Regions from separate parts of the Pseudomonas sp. JL27(2026) genome, predicted to be linked through region 1. Evidence: predicted binding sites of a transcription regulator. Region 1 holds the regulator's gene; each other region holds the start of a gene.
The links. The regulator FliA, encoded in region 1, starts transcription of late flagellar genes. The targets are predictions, from matches to a motif close to CTAAAGTTTNNNNNNNNNNNGCCGNTAA.

Region 1 (5,787 bases):
TGAGCCGACCTACGCTGAACCCAAGCGTCCGGCGCCTGCCCCTGCGGCGAGCACCGGCGTTGATCCGCGCGCGTTCGACTCGATGCGTTTCGAGCTAAACGGCCTGCGTGAGTTGCTGGAAGTCCAGCTCGGCTCCCTGGCCTGGAATCAACTGCAAGGCAGCCGTCCGGCCCAGGCCAACCTCTGGCGTCGCCTGCAACGTATTGGTCTCTCCGGCCCGTTGTCCCGCGATTTGCTGGAGCTGACTACCGAAATCGAAGAGCCTCGCCAAGCCTGGCGCATGCTGCTGGCGCATCTGGCGCGGATGATCAGCACGCCTGAAATCGAACCGCTTGAAGAAGGTGGCGTGATTGCCATGGTCGGCCCTGCCGGCATGGGCAAGACCACGACCCTGGCCAAGCTGGCTGCCCGTTATGTGCTCAAGTACGGCGCGCAAAATATCGCGCTGGTGAGCATGGACAGCTACCGTATTGGTGCGCAGGAACAGCTCAAGACCCTGGGCCGGATCCTCAACGTTTCCGTGACCCATGTCGATCCGGGCCAGTCCCTGGCGCAAGCCCTCGATCCGCTGCTGCGCAAGCGTGTGGTGTTGATCGATACCGCCGGCCTGCAAGCCAGCGATCCGGCATTGCGCATGCAGTTGGAAAGCCTGAACGGGCGTGGCATCAAGTCGAAGAATTATCTGGTTCTGGCTACCACCAGCCAGAAGCAGGTACTGACCGCCGCTTATCACAGTTACAAGCGCTGCGGGCTGGCCGGGTGCATCCTGACTAAACTGGATGAAACGGCAAGCCTGGGCGAAGTGTTGAGCCTGGCCATCAGTCATGAATTGCCCGTTGCCTATCTCACGGATGGGCCGCGTATCCCGGATGACCTGCACCTGCCGCGCCGCCACCAACTGGTCAGCCGCGCCGTCAGTGTGCAAATGCAGGAAGAACCCAGCGAAGAAGCCATGGCTGACATGTTCGCTGATCTCTACCACAGCCCGACCAAGCGGGTTGGCTGAGGTATTAATGAATAGATTTGTACCTACATCGACGGACTGCCATGCATTGTTCCAGTGTGAACGCGCAGCCAGTTATGTAGCCCGCGTCTAAGCAAGACAAGGTAAAGAAAGAACATGGGCAGCATGCATCCCGTACAGGTGATCGCGGTGACCGGCGGCAAAGGTGGCGTCGGGAAGACTAACGTGTCAGTTAACTTGTCCCTGGCTCTCGCCGAGCTTGGCAGGCGCGTCATGCTGCTGGATGCCGATCTGGGTCTGGCGAACGTCGACGTCCTGTTGGGGCTGACACCCAAACATACCTTGGCCGACGTCATCGAAGGCCGTTGTGAGCTGCGCGACGTGTTATTGCAGGGGCCTGGCGGTATTCGTATCGTTCCGGCAGCTTCCGGCACCCAGAGCATGGTTCACCTGAGCCCTGCCCAGCATGCCGGCCTGATTCAGGCCTTCAGCGATATCGGCGACAACCTCGACGTGCTTGTCATAGACACCGCTGCCGGTATTGGTGACTCGGTAGTCAGTTTTGTCCGCGCCGCGCAAGAGGTTTTGCTGGTGGTCTGCGATGAACCGACCTCGATCACCGATGCCTATGCCCTGATCAAGCTGCTTAACCGCGATTACGGCATGAATCGCTTCCGCGTGCTGGCCAACATGGCGCAAAGCCCGCAAGAAGGCCGCAATCTGTTCGCCAAGTTGACCAAGGTCACGGACCGCTTCCTGGACGTCGCCTTACAATACGTCGGTGCCGTTCCCTACGACGAGAGCGTGCGCAAGGCAGTGCAGAAGCAACGTGCGGTCTATGAAGCCTTTCCGCGTTCCAAGTGCGCGCTGGCGTTCAAGGCCATTGCACAGAAGGTCGATACCTGGCCGTTGCCTGCCAACCCGCGCGGGCACCTGGAGTTTTTCGTCGAGCGTCTCGTGCAACAAACGGCAGGACCTGTGCTATGACAGCCAGCGGTTACAACCTTTACAAAAAGTCGGCACGTGACGCCCAGTACGAATTGATCGAGCGCTATGCGCCACTGGTCAAGCGTATTGCCTATCACCTGCTGGCTCGCCTGCCGGCCAGTGTCCAGGTCGAGGATTTGATCCAGGCCGGGATGATCGGCTTGCTCGAAGTGTCGACCAAGTACGACGCAAGCAAAGGCGCAAGCTTCGAGACGTATGCGGGTATCCGCATACGTGGGGCGATGCTCGATGAAGTACGCAAGGGGGACTGGGCGCCGCGTTCGGTCCACCGCAATACCCGCATGGTCAGCGACGCAATTCGCTCGATTGAAGCTAAAACCGGCCGTGACGCTAAAGATCACGAGGTTGCGGCCGAACTCCAATTGAGTCTCGATGATTATTACGGGATTTTGAACGACACCTTGGGCAGCCGGCTGTTCAGCTTCGACGATCTGTTGCAGGACGGCGAGCATGAAGGGCTGCATGAGGATGGCGCGAGTGCTCATCTCGAGCCGTCGCGTGACCTGGAAGACGAACGTTTCCAGGCTGCGCTGGCGGACGCGATTGCCAATTTGCCGGAGCGTGAGCGACTGGTGTTGGCGCTGTACTACGACGAAGAGCTGAACCTCAAGGAAATCGGTGAGGTCCTGGGGGTCAGCGAATCGCGGGTCAGCCAGTTACACAGCCAGTGCGCGGCCCGTTTGCGGGGGCGTTTGGGGGAGTGGCGAGCGCGTTGACAGGCCGTGTGGGGCGCTGCGAACGAGGCTGGTACGGCTTAGGCTGAACCGGTCTCGGCCCGTTGTACTCCAGACAGTCGTTGAGTGTTACGCCGGATTGATTGAAATGGCGCGTTCAGGTGCTGAGCGCGTTTAAGACTGCTTGGAGGTCGAATTGGACAAGAACATGAAAATCCTCATCGTTGATGACTTCTCAACGATGCGGCGGATCATAAAAAACCTGTTGCGTGACCTTGGGTTCACCAACACGGTCGAGGCAGACGACGGCATTACCGCCATCCCTGTGCTCAACAGCGGAAGCATCGACTTTCTGGTAACAGACTGGAACATGCCTGGCATGACCGGTATCGATCTGCTGCGTCACGTGCGTGCCGATGAAAAGCTCAAGCACCTGCCTGTACTGATGGTGACCGCTGAAGCCAAGCGCGAGCAGATCATCGAAGCGGCTCAGGCCGGCGTTAACGGCTATGTGGTCAAACCCTTCACGGCCCAGGCGTTGAAAGACAAGATCGAAAAAATCTTCGAACGCATCGGTTGATGCATCCGCCACGGGGGAGCTATGGAGCACAACGAATCTTCACAGGGCGATTTTGAATCGACCCTGAAAAAACATGCCCGCGAACTGGTCGACAGCCTTGAAAAAGGCAAGTTCGGTGACGCGGTGCAACTGATCCATGAGCTCAATCAGACCCGTGATCGCGGCCTGTACCAGGAAGTTGGCAAGCTCACTCGCGAGCTGCACAGCGCGATCGTCAATTTTCAGATTGACCCGCACATGCCTCAAGCCGAGGAAGTGTCGCAGATCACGGATGCCACCGAACGCCTGTCCTATGTGGTCAAGCTGACCGAGGCCGCAGCCAATCGCACCATGGACCTGGTCGAGAACAGCACCCCGCTGGTCAATGGCCTGAGCACTGATGCCCAGGCCTTGAGTGCGGACTGGGGCCGGTTCATGCGGCGTGAAGTCGGTGCCGAGGAATTTCGTGAGCTGGCAAGGCGCGTTGACGGTTTCCTGACGCGCAGCGTCGAGAACACTCAGACCGTGTCGAACAACCTCAATGACATTCTGCTGGCTCAGGACTACCAGGACCTCACCGGGCAAGTCATCAAGCGTGTGACCCAATTGGTCACCGAAGTCGAAAGCAATCTGCTCAAACTCGTGCTGATGGCCAGTCAAGTCGACCGCTTTGCAGGCATCGAACATGACCGCGAAGCGATGTTGGCCGAAAAAGATCCACAAAAACATCTCACGCAGGGTGAAGGTCCGCAGATTCATGCCGATAAACGTGAAGACGTTGTGTCCGGTCAGGACGATGTGGACGATTTGCTTTCCAGCCTTGGATTTTAGGTTTAGACCTGTAGGAGCACCCCATTAATGAGCTTCGGCGCCGATGAAGAGATCCTTCAGGATTTCCTGGTTGAGGCCGGCGAAATTCTAGAGCAACTGTCCGAACAGCTGGTCGAGCTTGAAAGCCGACCGGATGATGCGGACTTGCTCAATGCAATTTTTCGCGGTTTTCACACTGTAAAAGGGGGCGCCGGCTTCCTCCAGCTCAACGAGCTGGTGGAGTGCTGTCACATCGCCGAAAACGTGTTCGACATCCTGCGCAAGGGTGAACGTCGCGTCGACTCGGAATTGATGGACGTGGTTCTCGAAGCGCTCGACGCGGTGAACAGCATGTTCAGCGAAGTCCGCGAGCGTGCACCGATCACGGCAGCGACGCCGGAGCTGCTGGCGGCATTGGCTCGCCTGGCCGAACCGGCCTCGGCCGAGGTTGCGCCCGTGGTCGAAGAAGTGGTTGAGGCACCGGTCGCTGAAAGCGAATCGGGCGACATCACCGACAACGAATTCGAACAACTGCTCGACTCGCTGAATGCAGTCAAGGAGCAGGCCGAAGCCCCAGCGGCTGCGGCAGAAGCTGCTGCGCCAGGCAGTGATGAAATTACCGATGCCGAGTTCGAGTCCTTGCTCGACCAACTGCATGGCAAAGGTCAGTTCGCGGTGGATGCCGTGGTAGCACCGGCAGTGCCGGCGGCACCTGCATCGACGCCAGCCAATACCGATATTACCGACGACGAATTTGAAGCGTTGCTCGACCAGTTGCACGGCAAAGGCACCTTTGCCGTTGATGCGCTGGACTCGGCCATTGCTTCGGTTCCGGCACAAGCGGCACCGACCGCGGCTGCAGCCGGCAGCGACCTGATCTCCGATCACGAGTTCGAATCGCTGCTCGACGAGTTACACGGCAAAGGCAAGTTCACCGAAGTGGCCGGTTCGGCTACGGCGGCAGTGGCTGCACCTGTTGCCAAGGCCGCGCCAAAGCCGGTGGCCAAGGCGCCAGAAGCCAAAGCTGCGCCAGCCAAGGCTGAAACAGCGAAAGCCGCTGCTCCGGCCCCAGCGCCGGCTCCGGCTCGTGCTGCTGCGACGCCGCCACCGGAAAAACCGACCAGTGAAGCCGAGACCACCGTGCGCGTCGATACCGCACGGCTCGATGAAATCATGAACATGGTCGGCGAGTTGGTACTGGTGCGTAACCGCTTGGTCCGTCTGGGCCTCAACAGCGGTGACGAAGCCATGTCCAAGGCTGTGTCGAACCTCGACGTGGTCACCGCCGACTTGCAAACCGCGGTCATGAAGACCCGGATGCAGCCGATCAAGAAGGTCTTCGGGCGCTTCCCGCGCCTGGTTCGTGACCTGGCGCGCCAGCTCAAGAAAGAGATCAACCTGGAGCTGGTCGGCGAAGAAACCGACCTCGACAAGAACCTCGTCGAGGCCCTGGCCGACCCGTTGGTCCACTTGGTGCGCAACGCGGTCGACCACGGTATCGAGTCGCCGGAAGAGCGCGAAGCTTCGGGCAAGTCCCGTGGCGGCAAGGTCATCCTGGCGGCCGAGCAGGAGGGTGATCACATCCTGCTGTCGATTTCCGATGACGGTAAAGGCATGGACCCGAACGTCCTGCGCGCCATCGCGGTAAAACGCGGCGTGATGGACAAGGATGCTGCCGACCGCCTGAGCGACACCGAGTGCTACAACCTGATTTTCGCCCCAGGGTTCTCGACCAAGACCGAGATCTCCGACGTGTCCGGTCGTGGCGTGGG
Region 2 (5,787 bases), 2.6 Mb from region 1:
CACCCAGGCTTCATGTCGACATTGGAATGCTGCAACAGCAACTCGATGCTGATGGCAAACGCCAGCAACGCCGCCACGTCCACGGGGATCCCCAACAGCAACAACGGCAGCAATCCCGCTAACGCTTCCAACATCTGGTGCAGGGGATGTTTCATGAGTCCGTTGAAGCCATACAGCCGCTGGACACTGTGATGCACAGCGTGCAAACGCCACAAGAACGGCACCTGGTGACTGAGATAGTGGGTCAGGCTGATGCCCGCATCGGCAATGACGATCGCCATCGACAGTTGCAGCCATAGCGGCCAACCACTGGGCCAAATGCCCTCGAACGACAGCACTGCCACCAGCCCCGGCAGTGTCAGCAAGCCGAGTGCGTTCAGGGTTTCGTTGACCAGCGCATGGGCGATATCGCGTCGGCCATCCCCTTGAGACTGGTTCCAGGCAGGCTCATAGGGCAACCACCACTCCGCCAGGAATGACACCAGCAATGCACCGAGAAACACTGGCAACAGCCACCATGCAGAAAGCCCTTGCGCGCTCACCATCCCCACACCGAGACTCAAAAAGCCGCCCAGAAACAGCGGGGCATACAGTGTCGCCATCATTCGTTTCATACGGGCCTCCATTGATCCAGGCCCCAGCATGAAGCGCTGGCGTGTGCGACGATTGAACAAACGGCGCAACATGCAGCCGTTTGCCATTAAGGATGAATTAAGTTGCGCAGGCTAACCTGAGGCCACTTAAACAGCTCACACAAGGACTGACCCCATGAAGACGTTGACCACCCTGCTCACTGCTACCGCCCTGACCCTGACCGCCGGTTTCGCCATGGCGGATGTGCGTCCGGACCTGATCCCGGGCCTGCTCAAGGACGGCGCCATCATGGACATGCAGAAGCTCAATGAGGCCGCCCTGGCCCAGCACCCTGGCACCACAGCGGCAAACATCACCGACACCGAACTTGAGCACAATGCCACGACCGGCGCCTATGCTTACGAAGTCGAAATCCGTGACGCCAAGAACGTTAAGTGGGACGTGACACTGGACGCCAAGACCGGCCAGGTACTGAGCAACAAGCAAGACAAGTAACGCACCCAACAAAAAGCCGCGAGACCTTCGGGTCTCGCGGCTTTTTTGCACCTCGGCGGTAAATGCCCGCAGGGTTACGCCCTTGTAGAGTCATCGTGTAGCAACTCGGTGACCGGGTCGCAACACGATGAGGCAGGCAGGTTGAATCAGGCGCTCAGGCGCGCCGTCACTTCGTTCAACTGCCCCGACAACCCTTGCAGGTTGTGGCTGGCGGCCTCGGTGCGTTGCACGTTGTCCATATTGGTACTGGCGATGCTGGTGATCTCGGTCAGGTTGCGCGAAATGTCTTCGGCGACCGAGGTCTGCTCTTCGGCCGCGGTCGCGATCTGACGGTTCATGTCGCGAATCGCTTCCACCGACGCGGTGATGCGCTCCAGCATGGCGCCGGCCTCTGTCACCTGCTCGACGCTTTCTTCGCTGCGCGACTGGCCGCTTTCAATGGCCTGCGCCGCGTCCACTGCACCGGTCTGCACGCTCTGGATGATCTGGTTGATCTCGATGATCGAAGCCGCCGTGCGCTGGGCCAGGCTACGGACTTCATCGGCCACTACGGCAAACCCGCGTCCGGCTTCACCGGCCCGGGCCGCTTCGATGGCAGCGTTCAGTGCCAGCAAGTTGGTCTGCTCGGCAATGCCGCGAATCACTTCCAACACCTTGCCGATGCGCCCGCTGTCGGCTTCCAGACGACGGATGACCGTGGCGGTGTTGGCGATTTCGCCGCGCATCTGGGTGATGGTGTAAATCGTCCCCTGCATGACCTTTTCGCCTTGCTGGGCCGACTGGTCGGCGTCGTCGGCCGCTTTCGCCGCGTCGGCCGCATGCCGCGCCACTTCCTGAGCGGTGGCAGACATCTCGTTCATCGCCGTGGCCACCTGATCAGTGCGGTTGAACTGCTCGTTGGTGCCGCTGGCCATCAGCCCGGCAATCGAGTTCAGTTCACCGCTGGCGCTGTTCAGGTCAGTGGCGCTGCGTTGCAGACGGCTGAAGGTTTCTGCCAGGAAATCACGCAAGGTATTGGCCGCAACGGCCAACCGACCCAGTTCATCCTGACGGTCGTTGTTCACGCGCTCGGAGAAACGACCCTGGCTCAACTGCGCCACGTACTCGATCAACTTGCGAATCGGGTCGACCAATTGACGGTTGACCAGCCACAGGCTGAGCAAGCCAATCAACAGACCCGAAGCGAGCATCACCACGATCCCCAGTAACACGGTGCGGTCGGCACTGGCGCTGATCAGCGCCGATTGCTCGACACCTTGCTTGCGCAAGTCGATGACCAGTTCGCTCATCTGTTCACTGGCGGCGCGGTCCACACCTTTGACGGCATTGTCCCCGACGGCTGCGTCGGCACCGGCGGCCACGTAAGCGTCACGGCCCTTCTGGTACGCGCCACCCAATACACGATGGGCTTCACGCAGGCTTTCCAGGCGATTCTTGAGTGAAGCGTCAATGCCCCGCTCGTGGGTCAGCTCACCCAGGATTTTCTGGACATCCGCCTGGCGCTCTTCAAATTGTTTCCAGTACTTGTCCAACTCGGCCGGCTGCTTGCCGCGCAGCAGAACGTTTTTCCATTCCTGAACCTGGGCCTTGAACTGCAGGTTGGCCTCATCGATCAGTTGCGAGGTATGCAGCGGGCCTTCGATCAGGTTGCTATAGCTCTGCACCCCGTTGGAGAGGAAGTGAAAGCAGGCCAATGCGATCAACAGCATCGCAAACAGGCTGCCGCTGAGCAGTGCCAGGATTTGAGCTCTCAGGGATTTGTGCAAAAACATCGAGTGATACTCATGACAGGGATGAGGCACGCACCGCACGGGCATGCAAAGTGTCCGGACATCCCTGTCAGCAACGCTTCGGCCCACAGCCAGAAGCGTGCACGTTAACGTTTATGCCATCGGCGCTACGGGCGCTTTCTTGAGGCAATCCGACCACCGGTCGAAGGCAATTTACCGGCGCCGTCAAATCGTCACAAAACGGTCAAAAAGCCTTGCAATGATGCGGCTCAAGTGAGCCTGTGAACGTTCTGACAGGCGCCTCCCCAGCGAGACTCAATGAACCACAGCATTGACCAACGTCACCGTGATTCTGACCTGTTCGGCCTGCTCTACGGCTTCAGCTTTCGTCCCGGCGAACGCGGCCGCGAGATCGATTCGGCCAAGGCGTTGCAGTATTTGCAGGTACCGGACGACCCCGAGCAGTTCCTCTGGCTGCATTTGAACCTGGCCCACGCCGCGTGCGAGCGCTGGATGAAAAGCCATCTGGCGCTGCCGGACGAATTCTTCGAGGCGCTGCACGAAGGCTCACGTTCAACCCGCATTGAACACGTCGACAGCGCGTTGCTCGCGGTGGTCAACGATGTGGTGTTCAACCTCAGCAGCATGGTGTCCTCGGACGTCTCGACCCTGTGGGTCTGCGCCCGCAGTCGGTTGATTGTCAGTGCGCGCCTGCAACCGCTGCACTCGGTGGACAAACTGCGTTCCTCGGTCAAGGCCGGCGAGTGCTTTCGCTCACCGCTTGAATTGCTGGTGCATTTGCTGCGCGACCAGGGCGAAGTGCTGACGCAGATCGTGCGCAAGACCAGCCAGAGCGTCGATCAGATCGAAGATGAGTTGCTGTCCTCGCGCCTGTCCACCAACCGCGCCGAACTGGGCGCCAACCGCCGGGTGCTGGTGCGGTTGCAGCGGTTACTGGCGCTGGAGCCCGGTTCGTTACTGCGGCTGCTGAACCGGCCGCCGCCCTGGTTGCAGAAAGACGACGTCAAGGAGCTGCGCAAGTCCACCGAGGAGTTCGCGCTGATCATCAACGACCTCACGGCCCTCGGTGAGCGGATCAAGCTGTTGCAGGAAGAAATCGCCGCCAACCTCAACGAACAGAGCAACCGCACGCTGTTTACCCTGACCGTGGTCACCGTACTGGCGCTGCCGATCAACATCATTGCCGGTTTCTTCGGCATGAATGTCGGCGGGATTCCGCTTTCCGGCGACCCGCAAGGCTTCTGGATCCTGGTAGCACTGGTGGCAACTTTCACCGTGCTGGCGGGGCGCTGGGCGTTTCGCAAGCGCCAGGATTACTGAGCACATTTCAGCCCAACCATTCACTGTGGCGAGGGAGCTTGCTCCCTCACCACAGGTAGTGCATTCGGATCAATGGGCCCGGAAAAAACCTAAACCCTGATCTGAGGCAGCCTCTGTGTAACATTTAGCAACGATCATGGCGGGCACTCCTTTCTTCCACAGGACTGTCCGGCAATGGCTACTCCTTCCTTGACTGCCGCCTCCCCCGCCAGCGACACCCGGCCGGCACTCGATGCAAAAACCGGTGTGTTCACCACCGTGGTGTTTTTCGCGGTACTGGCCATGGGATTGCTGTTCACCGCCTACAGCCTGATGCACGACATGCACGAACTCGGCACCACGGTGACCACCTGGACCCCGTTTCTGCTGCTTGGCGTGGCGTTGTTGATTGCCCTGGGCTTTGAGTTCGTCAACGGCTTCCATGACACCGCCAACGCGGTAGCCACGGTGATTTACACCCATTCGCTGCCGCCGCATTTCGCGGTGGTCTGGTCCGGGTTCTTCAACTTCCTCGGGGTGCTGTTGTCCAGCGGTGCCGTGGCGTTCGGCATCATCGCCCTGCTGCCGGTGGAACTGATTCTGCAAGTCGGCTCCTCCGCCGGTTTTGCGATGATCTTCGCCCTGTTGATCGCCGCCATCCTGTGGAACCTCGGCACCTGGTGGCTGGGCTTGCCGGCCTCGTCGTCCCACACGCTGATCGGTTCGATCATCGGCGTCGGTGTGGCCAACGCCCTGATGCACGGGCGCGACGGCACCAGCGGTGTCGACTGGGCGCAAGCGACCAAGATCGGTTATGCCCTGCTGCTCTCGCCGCTGATCGGCTTCGGTTTTGCCGCACTGCTGTTGCTGGCATTGCGTGCTTTCGTCAAGAACCGCGCCCTGTACAAAGCCCCGAAAGGCAACACTGCGCCGCCGTGGTGGATTCGCGGCATGCTGATCCTGACCTGCACTGGCGTGTCCTTCGCCCACGGCTCCAACGACGGCCAGAAAGGCATGGGCCTGATCATGTTGATCCTGGTCGGCACCTTGCCGATGGCCTACGCGTTGAACCGCACCATGCCGGCCGATCAGGCGTTGCAGTTCGCTGCGGTGGCCGAGGTGACCCAGCAAGCGCTGGTCAAGCATGCGCCGCAACCAGCCCCGACCGACCCGCGCACCGTGCTGTCCGACTACGTGCGCAGCAAGGAAGCCACGCCGCAGTTGATCCCCGCCCTCGCCGCATTGACCGGCAACATCGGCAACGAAGTGAAGGGCTACGGTTCGCTCTCCAAGGTCCCGGCCGAAGCCATGGGCAACGTGCGCAACGACATGTACCTGACCAGTGAAACCATCCGGTTGATGGACAAGAACCAGGTCGGCCATTTCGACGCCGATACCACCGGCAAACTGCAACTGTTCAAGCAGCAGATCGACAACGCCACGCGCTTCATTCCACTGTGGGTGAAAATCGCCGTGGCCATCGCGCTCGGGCTGGGCACCATGGTCGGCTGGAAACGCATCGTGGTGACGGTCGGCGAGAAAATCGGCAAGACCCACCTGACCTACGCCCAGGGCGCCTCGGCGGAAACCGTGGCCATGCTGACCATCGGCGCGGCGGACATGTTCGGTTTGCCTGTGTCGACCACTC
Region 3 (5,787 bases), 2.9 Mb from region 1:
TCGCCGTTGAGACCTGCACAACAGCAAGGAAGTTGTTAATTCGAATACAACGATTCAGCAGCATCTCTGATGCTTGAATCAGCCATGACCCTGTTTAAAGCAGGGTCATGGCATAACTCAGGTCAAGGGACTCAGAAGAGTTTGCGACCCTTGTTGGCAGCAATACGCATGCGCAATGCATTGAGCTTGATGAAGCCCGCTGCATCAGCCTGGTTGTAGGCGCCGCCATCTTCTTCGAAGGTGGCAATGTTGGCGTCGAACAACGACTCATCGGACTTGCGCCCGGTGACGATCACATTGCCCTTGTACAGCTTCAGGCGAACGACGCCGTTCACATGGGCCTGGGATGCGTCAATCATCTGTTGCAGCATCAGGCGCTCAGGGCTCCACCAGTAACCGGTGTAGATCAGGCTGGCGTATTTGGGCATCAGCTCGTCTTTGAGGTGAGCCACTTCGCGGTCCAGGGTGATCGATTCGATCGCCCGGTGAGCGCGCAGCATGATGGTGCCGCCAGGGGTTTCGTAGCAGCCACGGGACTTCATGCCCACGTAACGGTTCTCGACGATGTCCAGACGGCCGATACCGTGTTCGCCACCGATACGGTTCAAGGTCGCCAGCACGGTAGCCGGCGTCATTTCAACACCGTCCAGTGCAACGATGTCGCCGTTACGGTAGGTCAGTTCCAGGTACTGCGGTTTATCAGGCGCGTTCTCCGGGGAGACGGTCCATTTCCACATGTCTTCTTCGTGCTCGGTCCAGGTGTCTTCCAGCACGCCGCCTTCATAGGAGATGTGCAGCAGGTTGGCATCCATCGAGTACGGGGATTTTTTCTTGCCGTGACGTTCGATCGGGATCGCGTGCTTCGCGGCATAGTCCATCAGCTTCTCGCGCGACAGCAGGTCCCATTCACGCCATGGCGCGATCACTTTCACGCCTGGTTTGAGTGCATAGGCGCCCAGTTCGAAACGAACCTGGTCGTTGCCTTTGCCGGTTGCACCGTGGGAAATGGCATCAGCGCCGGTTTCGTTGGCGATTTCGATCAAGCGTTTGGCGATCAACGGACGAGCGATAGAAGTACCCAGCAGGTACTCACCTTCGTAAACGGTGTTGGCGCGGAACATCGGGAAAACGAAATCACGCACGAACTCTTCGCGCAGATCATCGATGTAGATTTCTTTTACGCCCATGGCCTGAGCCTTGGCGCGGGCCGGTTCGACCTCTTCGCCCTGACCCAGATCAGCGGTGAAGGTCACTACTTCACAGTTATAAGTATCCTGCAGCCACTTGAGGATCACCGAAGTGTCCAGGCCGCCGGAATACGCCAGAACGACCTTGTTTACGTCCGCCATGCCATCACTCCACCGGGTTGTACGGAAAGCGGTCAAGTCTACCGATCAAACCGGATAATTTACAGTGGCGCGACAGCTTATGACGACGAAGCGACAGATTATGTCGAGTGGGCGACGATTACAGCGGGTTCAGGAGGTGGCAGCAGCGTTCGGCGCGGAGCTGGCCTGAGGGGCTGGTTTCTCGACCGGCGCAACACGCTCAAGGTGCACGTTGACCCGACGATTCTTGGCTCGGTTGGCCGCGTTGGTATTGGGTGCCAACGGGTAGCGTTCGCCGTGGAAACGCATGGTTACTTGCGATTCCTGAAAGCCATTGGCCTTGAAGAAGTCCATCACGGCCAAAGCCCTGCGCCGCGACAGATCGCGGTTGGTCAGGCGGTTGCCGCTGTTGTCGGAATGGCCATCGAGTTCGATGTGATTGACCGTCGGATCGGCTTTCATGAAGTCCAGCATGACCTGCAACTTGGCCTTGGCCTGGGCATCCAGTTCGATACCACCGCCGGGGAAGCCGACTTCGGCCTGCTTCACCTGTTCATAGTTCTTCGGCAACAGCTTGGCCACGCAACCTTGATAGTCGGCATACGCCTTGCTGAATTTGACCGGCAGCAAACGCACTTCCGAGACGCCACCGTCGCGCGAATAATGACGCACTACCGGGCTGCGGCCATCCATCAAACCGCCAATCAACCGGCCGGCCTGTTGTTGTGAACTGTTCAACATCACATTGCCGCTACCGACTTTCACCGCCCCCAGGTTGATGTCGCTGCGCCCTGGTTGCCACGGCGCGGCGGCCGCCAGCAAGGTGGCCGAGCCGCCACCGATCATGGAGTTGTAGGCCTTCAGGCGAAAGGTTGCCTGCTCGCCGGCGCGCCGTACGAATTCACCCGAACCGAAATCGGTAATCGGCTGGATCAAGCGGCATTCGAATTTGTCGCCCTCGACCGTCCACTCAATGCTCTCCAGACGGGTCTGGAAAGTGAGCGCCATCGCAGGAAGGCTGGCAAACACACTGAGCAAGGCTAAATAACGCTGGCGCACGGGAGGCTCCACTGGCTTCTACACAAAAGACCGACACACTCGTTTACGGCATATCACTTGTTTACAGCACACCCTAGGGATATCGGTTGCATCCTACAAAACTTGATAGCGAGTGCCTGAGAGAGTCTTTTCCGGTAGCATTCCCCTCAGTTTGACCCGCCTGGAATTCCCAATGTCCGACCGCCTGACCCTGCTGCGTCCCGACGACTGGCATATTCATCTTCGCGATGGTGCTGCGTTGCCCAACACTGTCGCGGATGTCGCGCGCACCTTTGGTCGCGCCATCATCATGCCAAACCTTGTACCACCAGTGCGCAACGCCGCTGAAGCCGACGCCTACCGCCAGCGCATCCTCGCTGCGCGCCCGGCCGGTAGCCGCTTCGAGCCGCTGATGGTGCTTTACCTGACCGACCGGACCCAGCCTGAAGAAATTCGTGCGGCCAAGGCCAGCGGTTTTGTTCACGCCGCCAAGCTGTATCCGGCCGGCGCGACCACCAACTCTGACTCCGGCGTCACCAGCATCGACAAGATATTTCCTGCGATCGAGGCCATGGCCGAAGTCGGGATGCCGCTGCTGATTCACGGTGAAATCACCCGTGGCGACGTCGATGTCTTCGACCGCGAAAAGGTCTTCATCGACGAACACATGCGCCGTGTCGTGGAGCGTTTCCCAACGCTCAAAGTGGTGTTTGAACACATCACCACCACAGAGGCAGTACAGTTCGTCAACGAGGCTTCAGCCAACGTTGGCGCGACCATCACTGCTCACCACTTGCTGTACAACCGCAACCACATGCTGGTCGGCGGGATTCGTCCGCACTTCTATTGCCTGCCGATTCTCAAGCGCAACACGCACCAGGTTGCCCTGCTCGATGCCGCCACCAGTGGCAGCGAGAAGTTCTTCCTGGGCACCGACTCGGCCCCGCACGCCCAGCACGCCAAAGAAACAGCTTGCGGCTGTGCCGGTTGCTACACCGCTTTTGCTGCGATCGAGCTGTACGCCGAAGCCTTTGAGCAGCGCAACGCGCTGGATAAACTCGAGGCCTTCGCCAGCCTGAATGGCCCACGTTTCTACGGCCTGCCGGCAAACACCGATCGCATTACCCTGGTCCGCGAAGAGTGGACCGCCCCAACCAGCCTGCCATTCGGCGAGCTGACTGTCATCCCGCTGCGCGCCGGTGAAAAACTGCGCTGGCGCCTGCTGGAGGAACACGCGTGAGTGAAGATCATTTCGACGACGAACAGGACGGTCATGGCGGTGGCGGCGGTTCGCGCCACCCGATGGCAGCCCGGTTCCGTGGCTACCTGCCGGTCGTTGTCGACGTTGAAACCGGTGGTTTCAATTGCGCCACCGACGCCCTGCTGGAAATCGCCGCAACCGTTATCGGCATGGACGAAAAAGGTTTCGTGTTCCCTGAACACACCTATTTCTTTCGTGTAGAGCCTTTCGAAGGCGCGAACATCGAAGCCGCGGCCCTGGAGTTCACCGGCATCAAGCTCGATCACCCACTGCGCATGGCCGTGAGTGAAGAGGCGGCCCTGACCGACATCTTCCGTGGTGTACGCAAGGCGTTGAAGGCCAACGGCTGCAAACGCGCGATTCTGGTCGGCCACAACAGCAGCTTCGACTTGGGCTTCCTCAACGCTGCCGTCACGCGCCTGGACATGAAACGTAACCCGTTTCACCCGTTCTCCAGCTTCGACACCGCAACGCTGGCGGGCCTGGCTTACGGTCAAACCGTGCTGGCCAAGGCGTGTCAGGCGGCCGACATCGATTTCGACGGCCGCGAGGCTCACTCGGCGCGCTACGACACCGAGAAGACGGCCGATCTGTTCTGCGGCATCGTCAATCGCTGGAAACAGATGGGCGGCTGGGAAGATTTCAACGACTGAGTCACGTCGCTTGAAGAATTGCCCTGCATAAAAAAACCGGCCTCGAGGGCCGGTTTTTTTGCCTGACGCCTGGCTTACAGCTTGCCAGCGTTCTCGGTCAGGTAAGCCGCAACGCCTGCTGGCGAAGCGGTCATGCCTTTGTCGCCTTTTTTCCAGTTGGCAGGGCAAACTTCACCGTGCTCTTCGTGGAATTGCAGGGCGTCAACCAGACGAATCAGCTCTTCCATGTTACGGCCCAGCGGCAGGTCGTTGACGATCTGCGAGCGAACAACACCTTTGTCGTCGATCAGGAACGCACCACGGAAAGCCACGCCGCCTTCGGACTCAACGTCGTAGGCCTTGGCGATATCGTGCTTCATGTCGGCAGCCATGATGTACTGAACCTGACCGATGCCGCCGGCATTGATCGGGGTGTTGCGCCAGGCGTTGTGGGTGAAGTGCGAGTCGATCGAAACCGCGATCACTTCAACGTTGCGCGCCTTGAAATCAGCCATGCGGTGGTCCAGGGCAATCAGCTCGGACGGGCAGACGAAGGTGAAGTCCAGTGGGTAGAAGAACACCAGGCCGTATTTGCCTTTGATGGCCGAGGACAGGGTGAAGCTGTCGACGATTTCGCCATTGCCGAGTACGGCCGGAACGGTGAAGTCAGGGGCTTGTTTGCCTACGAGTACGCTCATTGGATATCTCCTGGTGTGGTGGCGTGAAGAACAAATCTGAAACAGTGTGCCGCTATTCAGCGACAGGCCTGTGACGTGATCGCCCTTCGCAAGGACCGAACATCATACACCGCGTTTTTGACCTGTCCTTAGCGGTTTTTATACCGAATCCAAAAACATCCAGACACAAATTCCACGCCCCCATGACGCCGGGCAAAACCGTTCGTCAGCCAACCTCCACTCTGGACCAATGCCTTCAGAAACCACTTTGACAATCATTCTCGTTAACATTAAGATCCATCGCAATTGAGCCATAACCAACGACGGTTCTCACCTTATGTATGTTTGCCTCTGCACTGGCGTCACTGACGGGAAAATCCGCGATGCAATCTATGAAGGTTGCTGCAGCTACCGTGAGGTACGCCAAGCCACCGGCGTCGCCAGCCAATGCGGTAAATGCGCCTGTCTTGCCAAGCAAGTGGTACGCGAAACCCTCGCCGAGCTGCAAATCAGCCAGGCGGCAATCCCCTTCCCTGTAGAATTTTCTGCCGCGTAAGCAGCATGATTTAAAGAGCCGGACTTAGTGTCCGGTTTTTTTATGCCTTTAATTCAATCGCTTAGGGAATGGATGCGGAACACAAACATTCTTATTCCGATTAATTTTCATATATTATTCAATAACTTAGGTTTGACACTCAGCACTGCCCGGCTCAAACTCGCCCTATATACGGTTACTTAAGGGCAGGACCCCATCATGAAAGGCGACGTAACAGTCATCCAGCACCTCAACAAGATTCTTGCCAATGAACTGGTCGCAATCAATCAGTACTTCCTGCATGCCCGCATGTATG
Region 4 (5,787 bases), 840 kb from region 1:
CTACATTACTCGATAATCTTCAAGGCCTGAAGTCCACGCATCGGATGCGCTGCGACAATGGTCGCATGCCCTAATCGGGTAGGATTGGACAAAATATCGGCCGAAAAACAAGGAACTCCCGGGTTGAAACTCAGTGATATTGCCCAGTTGGCTGGTGTGTCCGTCACCACCGCCAGCTATGTCATCAATGGCAAGGCCGAACAGCAGCGCATCAGCAACGCCACCGTCGAGCGCGTGCGCGCGGTGGTCGAACAACATGGCTTCACGCCCAATCCTCAAGCGGCCGGGTTGCGCAGTCGGCACACCCGCACGCTGGGCTTTATCCTGCCGGACCTGGAAAACCCCAGTTACGCACGAATTGCCAAGCTGCTCGAACAAGGCGCCCGGGCACGGGGTTATCAATTACTGATCGCCAGCTCCGACGATGCGCCGGACAGCGAACGGCAATTGCTGGCGCTGTTTCGTGCACGCCGCTGCGATGCGCTGATCGTCGCCAGTTGCCTGCCGGCCGATGACGACAGCTACCGCCAGTTACAGGCCAAGGGCATGCCGGTGATTGCCATCGACCGGGTCATGGAGCCCGAGCATTTCTGCTCGGTGATCAGCGATGATCGCGAAGCCAGCCTGCACCTCACCCGCAGCCTGTTGCAGCCGGCGCCCAAACAGATCGCATTGATCGGCGCGCGCCCCGAACTCAGCATCAGCCAGGAGCGAGCGGCCGGTTTCAGGCAGGCACTGGACGGCTTCGAAGGCCAGGTCATGATCGAACACGGCGAGTCTTTCAGTCGTGAATGCGGCCGCCAGTTGATGGAAGAACTGCTGCAACGCCTCGGCCATTTGCCGGACGCGCTGGTGACCACGTCTTACGTGCTGCTGCAAGGCGTGTTCGATGCGCTGCACGACTTCCCGCTCAAGTCCCGCCCGCTACGCCTCGGGACGTTTGGCGACACCCAGTTGCTGGACTTCCTGCCGTTACCGGTCAACGCCATGGCCCAGCAACACCAATTGATCGCCGACAAAGCCTTGCAACTGGCCCTCGCCGCCATCGAGGACGGCCAGTATCAGCCCGGCGTGCAGGCTATTGCACGGACCTTCAAACAGCGAATTCGCCAGGACTGACCGTGGAGCTGATCGACAGCCACACCCATCTGGACTTTGCGGAGTTCGACGCCGACCGCCAAACGCTGTTGGCAGACTGTCGCGCCCAAGGGGTTCGGCGGATGGTGGTGCTGGGGGTTTATCAGCGCAATTGGCAGCACCTCTGGGATCTGGTGCAACGTGATCCCGACCTGCATGCCGCGTTTGGCCTGCACCCGGTTTACCTCGATGAACACCGTCCCGCCGACCTGACGGAACTCGGCGACTGGCTGACCCGACTGGCCGGGCATCGGCAATTGTGTGCGGTGGGCGAGATCGGTCTGGATTACTTCCTGGAGACCCTGGACCGCGAACGCCAACAGGTGCTGTTCGAGGCGCAACTGCAACTGGCCGCGGACTTCGCGCTGCCGGCCCTGCTCCATGTACGGCGCAGCCATGCGGCGGTGATTGCGACGTTGAAACGCTTCAAGCTCAAGCGTGGCGGGATCATTCATGCCTTCGCCGGCAGCCAGGAAGAAGCCCGCGAGTACATCAAGCTGGGGTTCAAACTGGGCCTTGGCGGCGCTGCAACCTGGCCGCAAGCCTTGCGCCTGCGCAAGGTCATCGCTCAACTGCCGTTGGCGAGCGTGGTGCTGGAAACCGATTCACCCGACATGGCGCCCGCCATGTTCCCCGGCCAACGTAACAGCCCGGCTCACTTGCCCGCCATCTGCACGGCGCTGGCTGACATCATGACCATCACCCCAGAGCAACTGGCGGCCGCCAGCACCGCCAACACCTGCGCGCTGTTCAACTGGTAGTCAGTCGGCGTGTGCCCTGGCGGCTTGCAGGATCAGCGTCATGTGCTGCCGATGCCGGGCCAGGCGCATCACCACGAAGTAGACAAAAACCGCGACCAGCGAGAAATTCAGTTGTTCGACCACACTGAGCAAGCCCACCCACTCCAGCACCAGCGCGACCAACAGTGCTGTCGCGACCAACACAATCATGCTGGCGCGCAGCATCGCCAGCGCATCCAGTGACTTGAAGCGCTTGATCTGCTTCGGGCAACTGAGCTGCAAGGTTTGCTGGCAATGGGAACAGGCAAACGCCTCGTTGATCGCGATCGCATTCAGTTGCCAGGGCTTGAGCAGCAAGGTGATCTGGCAATGGGCACAGCGACCCTTGATTCCAATGGGTGCAGCAGTCATACACGGACTCCCTCAGGGCAGTGGCGCAATAGCCAGCGGGTCGAAAGACGCGGATCTTCCATCATTGAAGACAGCAAATCCGACCGAGAAGGAAAACAGGAAACTGCTCACTCACAAAGTTAATAAGTACTACAGATTGTTCAGACCAAGACGACACGGAGAATTCAGCATTCCTTCGGCGCCCGGCTCAACTACACACGAAAGGCACTGATCAACTGCTTCAACTGCACCACTTGTGCAGAGAGCGCCCGGCTGGCGTCTTCAGTTTGGTGTGCGCCCTGGGCGGTGCGCTCCCCGGCGCGGTTGATCTCGACGATGTTCTGGTCGATATCGTGGGCCACCGAGGTCTGTTGCTCCACGGCAGCAGCAATTTGCTGGTTCTGATCGACGATCATGCCCACCGCGCCGAGGATGTTTTCCAGTGCCTGCTGAACCTTTTCCGACTGCCCCACCGTACCGCTCGCCGTCTGATGACTGACGCCCATGGCCTTCACCGCCGCGCCGACGCCGCTGTGCAGCCGGGTGATCATCTGCTCGATTTCTTCGGTTGATTGTTGCGTACGCTTGGCGAGGGTCCGCACCTCGTCGGCGACCACCGCGAAACCGCGCCCCTGTGCACCGGCCCGAGCGGCTTCGATGGCCGCATTGAGCGCCAATAGATTGGTCTGTTCGGCGATGCTTTTGATCACCTCCAGCACGCGGCTGATGGACTGGCTGTCACTGGCCAGTTGATTGACGACCTGCACCGAGGAATCAATTTCGCTGGCGAGTTGTGCAATGCTGCCCTGCTGCGACTCCACCAGGCCACGGCCGCTGATGGTTTCGTCGTTGACGCTGTGGGCGCTGCTGACCGCCGCTGCCGCACTGCGCGCCACTTCCTGGGCGGTGGCTGACATCTGATTCATCGCCGTGGCCACCTGCTCGATCTGACTGCGTTGACCGGCCACGGCCTGATTACTCTGGGCCGACACCGACTCCACTTGCCCGGCCTGACGCTCGACTTCGTTAACGGTCTTGCCCACTAACTCGATCAGGTCGTGAATCTTGGCCACGGTGGCGTTGAACACCTTGCCCAACTCGCCCAATTCATCGCGACTGTGAGCGGTAAAGGTCACGGTCATATCACCTGCCGCCACTTTTTCCATCACCGCGCCCAAACGCTTGAGCGTGGTGCGGGTCGAGGCGTAAAAGCCGCCGTAGAGGTAAAAGATCAGCACGAACACCACCGTCAGGGCCGATGCCTGAAGCACCATGTGCGTACGGTTCTGCTCCAGACGTTGCTGTAACTGAACATCGAGAAACTTCAGCGTCGCTTCATTCAACTGGTAAGTCTGAGCCATCAACTCGCTGACCTGATCGTAAAACGCGGGCCACGGCGCATCGAGGGTGTCGGCCATGACCACTTGCTCTTCGAACAGCTCGCTGGCTTTTTTCAGCGACGCTTTGCTGGTGTCGGCCAATGAAGCGAGACGCTCGCGGGCCGCCGCACTGGAGCCCAGCGCGTCCTGCAATTTCAGCCCGTACTCGGCCTGGAGCCTTTCGATCTGCGCCAGCAGTTCATCGAATCGGGTGCTGGAAGACGAGTTGAGAAAGCCCTGCCCCAGGGAATAAGCCCCCATCGCCCGACCTTCGCCGAGGATTTGGGTGACGCGCGGGGTGACGCTGGTGATCAATTCACTCAACTGGCGCATGTCGCTCTGGTTGTCGCGGCTCAGGCCGGCCTGACTGGCGATGATCTGACTGAAAACCTGCGCACTGCCAAGCAATTTTCCGATTAATGCGCTTTTGCTTTGCAGCGAATTTTCGGCTTGCTGGGCCTTGAAGGCGCTGATCATTTCATCGCGCTTGGCGTCGAACACCGCGATCTGATCTGGGTCGATGGCCATCGCCTTCAACCCCTGCAAGCGTTGCAGGAGGGTCTGCTCCAGGGCGGCGATTTTCGTCTCGACATCGCCAGCCTTGCCGGACTGGCCGAGGGTGGCGTTGATCTGTACGAGGTTGTTCAGGGTTTCCAGGTCCCGCCGCAATGTCAAACTGCTGCCCAACAGGTCCAGGCTCTGCAATTCGACCTGGGTGCCCTGGAACTCGCGATAGGAGTCGCGGACCAGATAGAAGTTGGTCACCAGCATCGGCAGTAAAAACAGCACGCTGATCAAGCTGAACTTCATGCCGAAGCTCAGGCGGTTCATCAGTGCGACAGCAGGATAGAGCAAGCTCTTCACTGGAAGCCTCCCTTGGATTTTTTATTTTTATTGGTCGGCGCAGCCGAATACAGCAGATAGCCACTATGGCGCGCTACTTCTGTATAGCTCAAATCAAGAGATGGCTTTGTAACTTAAGGTTAACGACAAGATATGGTTCATCTGAACAGATGAACCACTTGTGGCGAGGGCGCTTGCTCCCGCTCGGCGGCGAAGCAGCCGCAAAAGGCCGGATAAGGTTTTCCTAATCACTTGGGCATGTACTGGGGGGCTTCGCCCCCAGCGGGAGCAAGCGCCCTCACCACAATGAGGTTCATTTCAGCGTTGAGGTGGTTACGGCAGAACAGTCCACAACGCAAACCCCGCATACCAGAGCACGGCGGCACGCAGCAGTAATTCCCAGATCCGGTCCAGGCTGGTGAGGCCTTCCGGGCCCGTCACGGGCGCTGGAATCTCACCGGCCACCAGGCCCACTTTCTCGATCAACTGCGCGGCACTGATGTTCCAGTTCAGCAGCTCGTGCAACATCACCCGGCTGACCGCGACAAAATTGCCGACCAACGCGAAACTGGCCCCCAGCAAGCGCACCGGCACCCAGTCAAAGGCGTGGCGCAATTGACTGGCGCGCTCCGCCAGCGCCGGGTTCTTGCTGTGTTCAGCGGCCAGCGCCAGCAGGCGATAGCTCAGGGCCGCGACGGGGCCCAGCAGGAAGTACCAGAAAATCACCGCAAAAAAGCTCTGGTAGGCCTGCCACAGCAGGTGGGCTTGCACCCGCTCCAGCAGTTGCTCGCCACTGTCGGCGCAAATATCCAGGTCACGTTTGGCGACATGCGACGCCGCTTGCAGGTCCTCGCGGCGCCAGGCATCGCGAAACGGCCCAAGACCGCCGAGCAAATCACCTCGGCCCAGGCTGTAAATCACCACCAGCACGTGCACCGGCAAGGCCAGCAAACCGTAGGCCAGAGGGTCCAGAACCACCAACAGCAGCCCCAGCAGTACGACCGGCAACAACACCAGCAAGGCCAGCACCAGCCACGGCCGGCCCGTCAGCCGTGGGCTGGCTTCCAGTTTGGCCAGCTCATGCAACCATCTCTTGTCACGCTGCACCCGCTGACGCAGGGCCGAGAACTTCTCGATCCAGACCGCCAGCAGTAACACCAGAAAACTCATTGTCCTTCCCCTTTTTCCAGAGCCGCGCGATAGCGCGCCCAGTCAAACGCAGGTCCCGGGTCAGTCTTGCGACCGGGAGCGATATCGCTGTGGCCACAAATCCGCTGCGCGGTAATAGCCGTGAAGGC

Region 2: the regulator FliA is predicted to act here: its motif matches at 2,978-3,005, upstream of AC1Z1G_RS19995 (methyl-accepting chemotaxis protein).
Region 3: the regulator FliA is predicted to act here: its motif matches at 2,467-2,494, upstream of AC1Z1G_RS21020 (flagellar protein MotY).
Region 4: the regulator FliA is predicted to act here: its motif matches at 3,427-3,454, upstream of AC1Z1G_RS04260 (methyl-accepting chemotaxis protein).

Annotation. Positions count from the first base shown of each region.
Region 1 is NZ_CM167794.1:1,776,128-1,781,914, forward strand. Features, by position in the region: gene flhF (flagellar biosynthesis GTPase FlhF) at 1-1,006, shown strand, start outside; gene fleN (flagellar synthesis regulator FleN) at 1,121-1,951, shown strand; gene fliA (RNA polymerase sigma factor FliA) at 1,948-2,688, shown strand; gene AC1Z1G_RS07990 (chemotaxis response regulator CheY) at 2,855-3,226, shown strand; gene AC1Z1G_RS07995 (protein phosphatase CheZ) at 3,248-4,036, shown strand; gene AC1Z1G_RS08000 (chemotaxis protein CheA) at 4,064-5,787, shown strand, end outside.
Region 2 is NZ_CM167794.1:4,395,781-4,401,567, forward strand. Features, by position in the region: gene AC1Z1G_RS19985 (sterol desaturase family protein) at 1-614, opposite strand, end outside; gene AC1Z1G_RS19990 (PepSY domain-containing protein) at 769-1,089, shown strand; gene AC1Z1G_RS19995 (methyl-accepting chemotaxis protein) at 1,236-2,861, opposite strand; gene AC1Z1G_RS20000 (transporter) at 3,138-4,160, shown strand; gene AC1Z1G_RS20005 (inorganic phosphate transporter) at 4,335-5,787, shown strand, end outside.
Region 3 is NZ_CM167794.1:4,632,309-4,638,095, forward strand. Features, by position in the region: gene AC1Z1G_RS21015 (argininosuccinate synthase) at 132-1,349, opposite strand; gene AC1Z1G_RS21020 (flagellar protein MotY) at 1,479-2,387, opposite strand; gene pyrC (dihydroorotase) at 2,560-3,606, shown strand; gene rnt (ribonuclease T) at 3,603-4,280, shown strand; gene AC1Z1G_RS21035 (peroxiredoxin) at 4,355-4,957, opposite strand; gene AC1Z1G_RS21040 (bacterioferritin-associated ferredoxin) at 5,274-5,492, shown strand; gene bfr (bacterioferritin) at 5,691-5,787, shown strand, end outside.
Region 4 is NZ_CM167794.1:939,740-945,526, reverse strand. Features, by position in the region: gene cra (catabolite repressor/activator) at 124-1,119, shown strand; gene AC1Z1G_RS04270 (TatD family hydrolase) at 1,122-1,898, shown strand; gene AC1Z1G_RS04265 (hypothetical protein) at 1,899-2,288, opposite strand; gene AC1Z1G_RS04260 (methyl-accepting chemotaxis protein) at 2,480-3,184, opposite strand; gene ampE (regulatory signaling modulator protein AmpE) at 4,823-5,659, opposite strand; gene ampD (1,6-anhydro-N-acetylmuramyl-L-alanine amidase AmpD) at 5,656-5,787, opposite strand, start outside.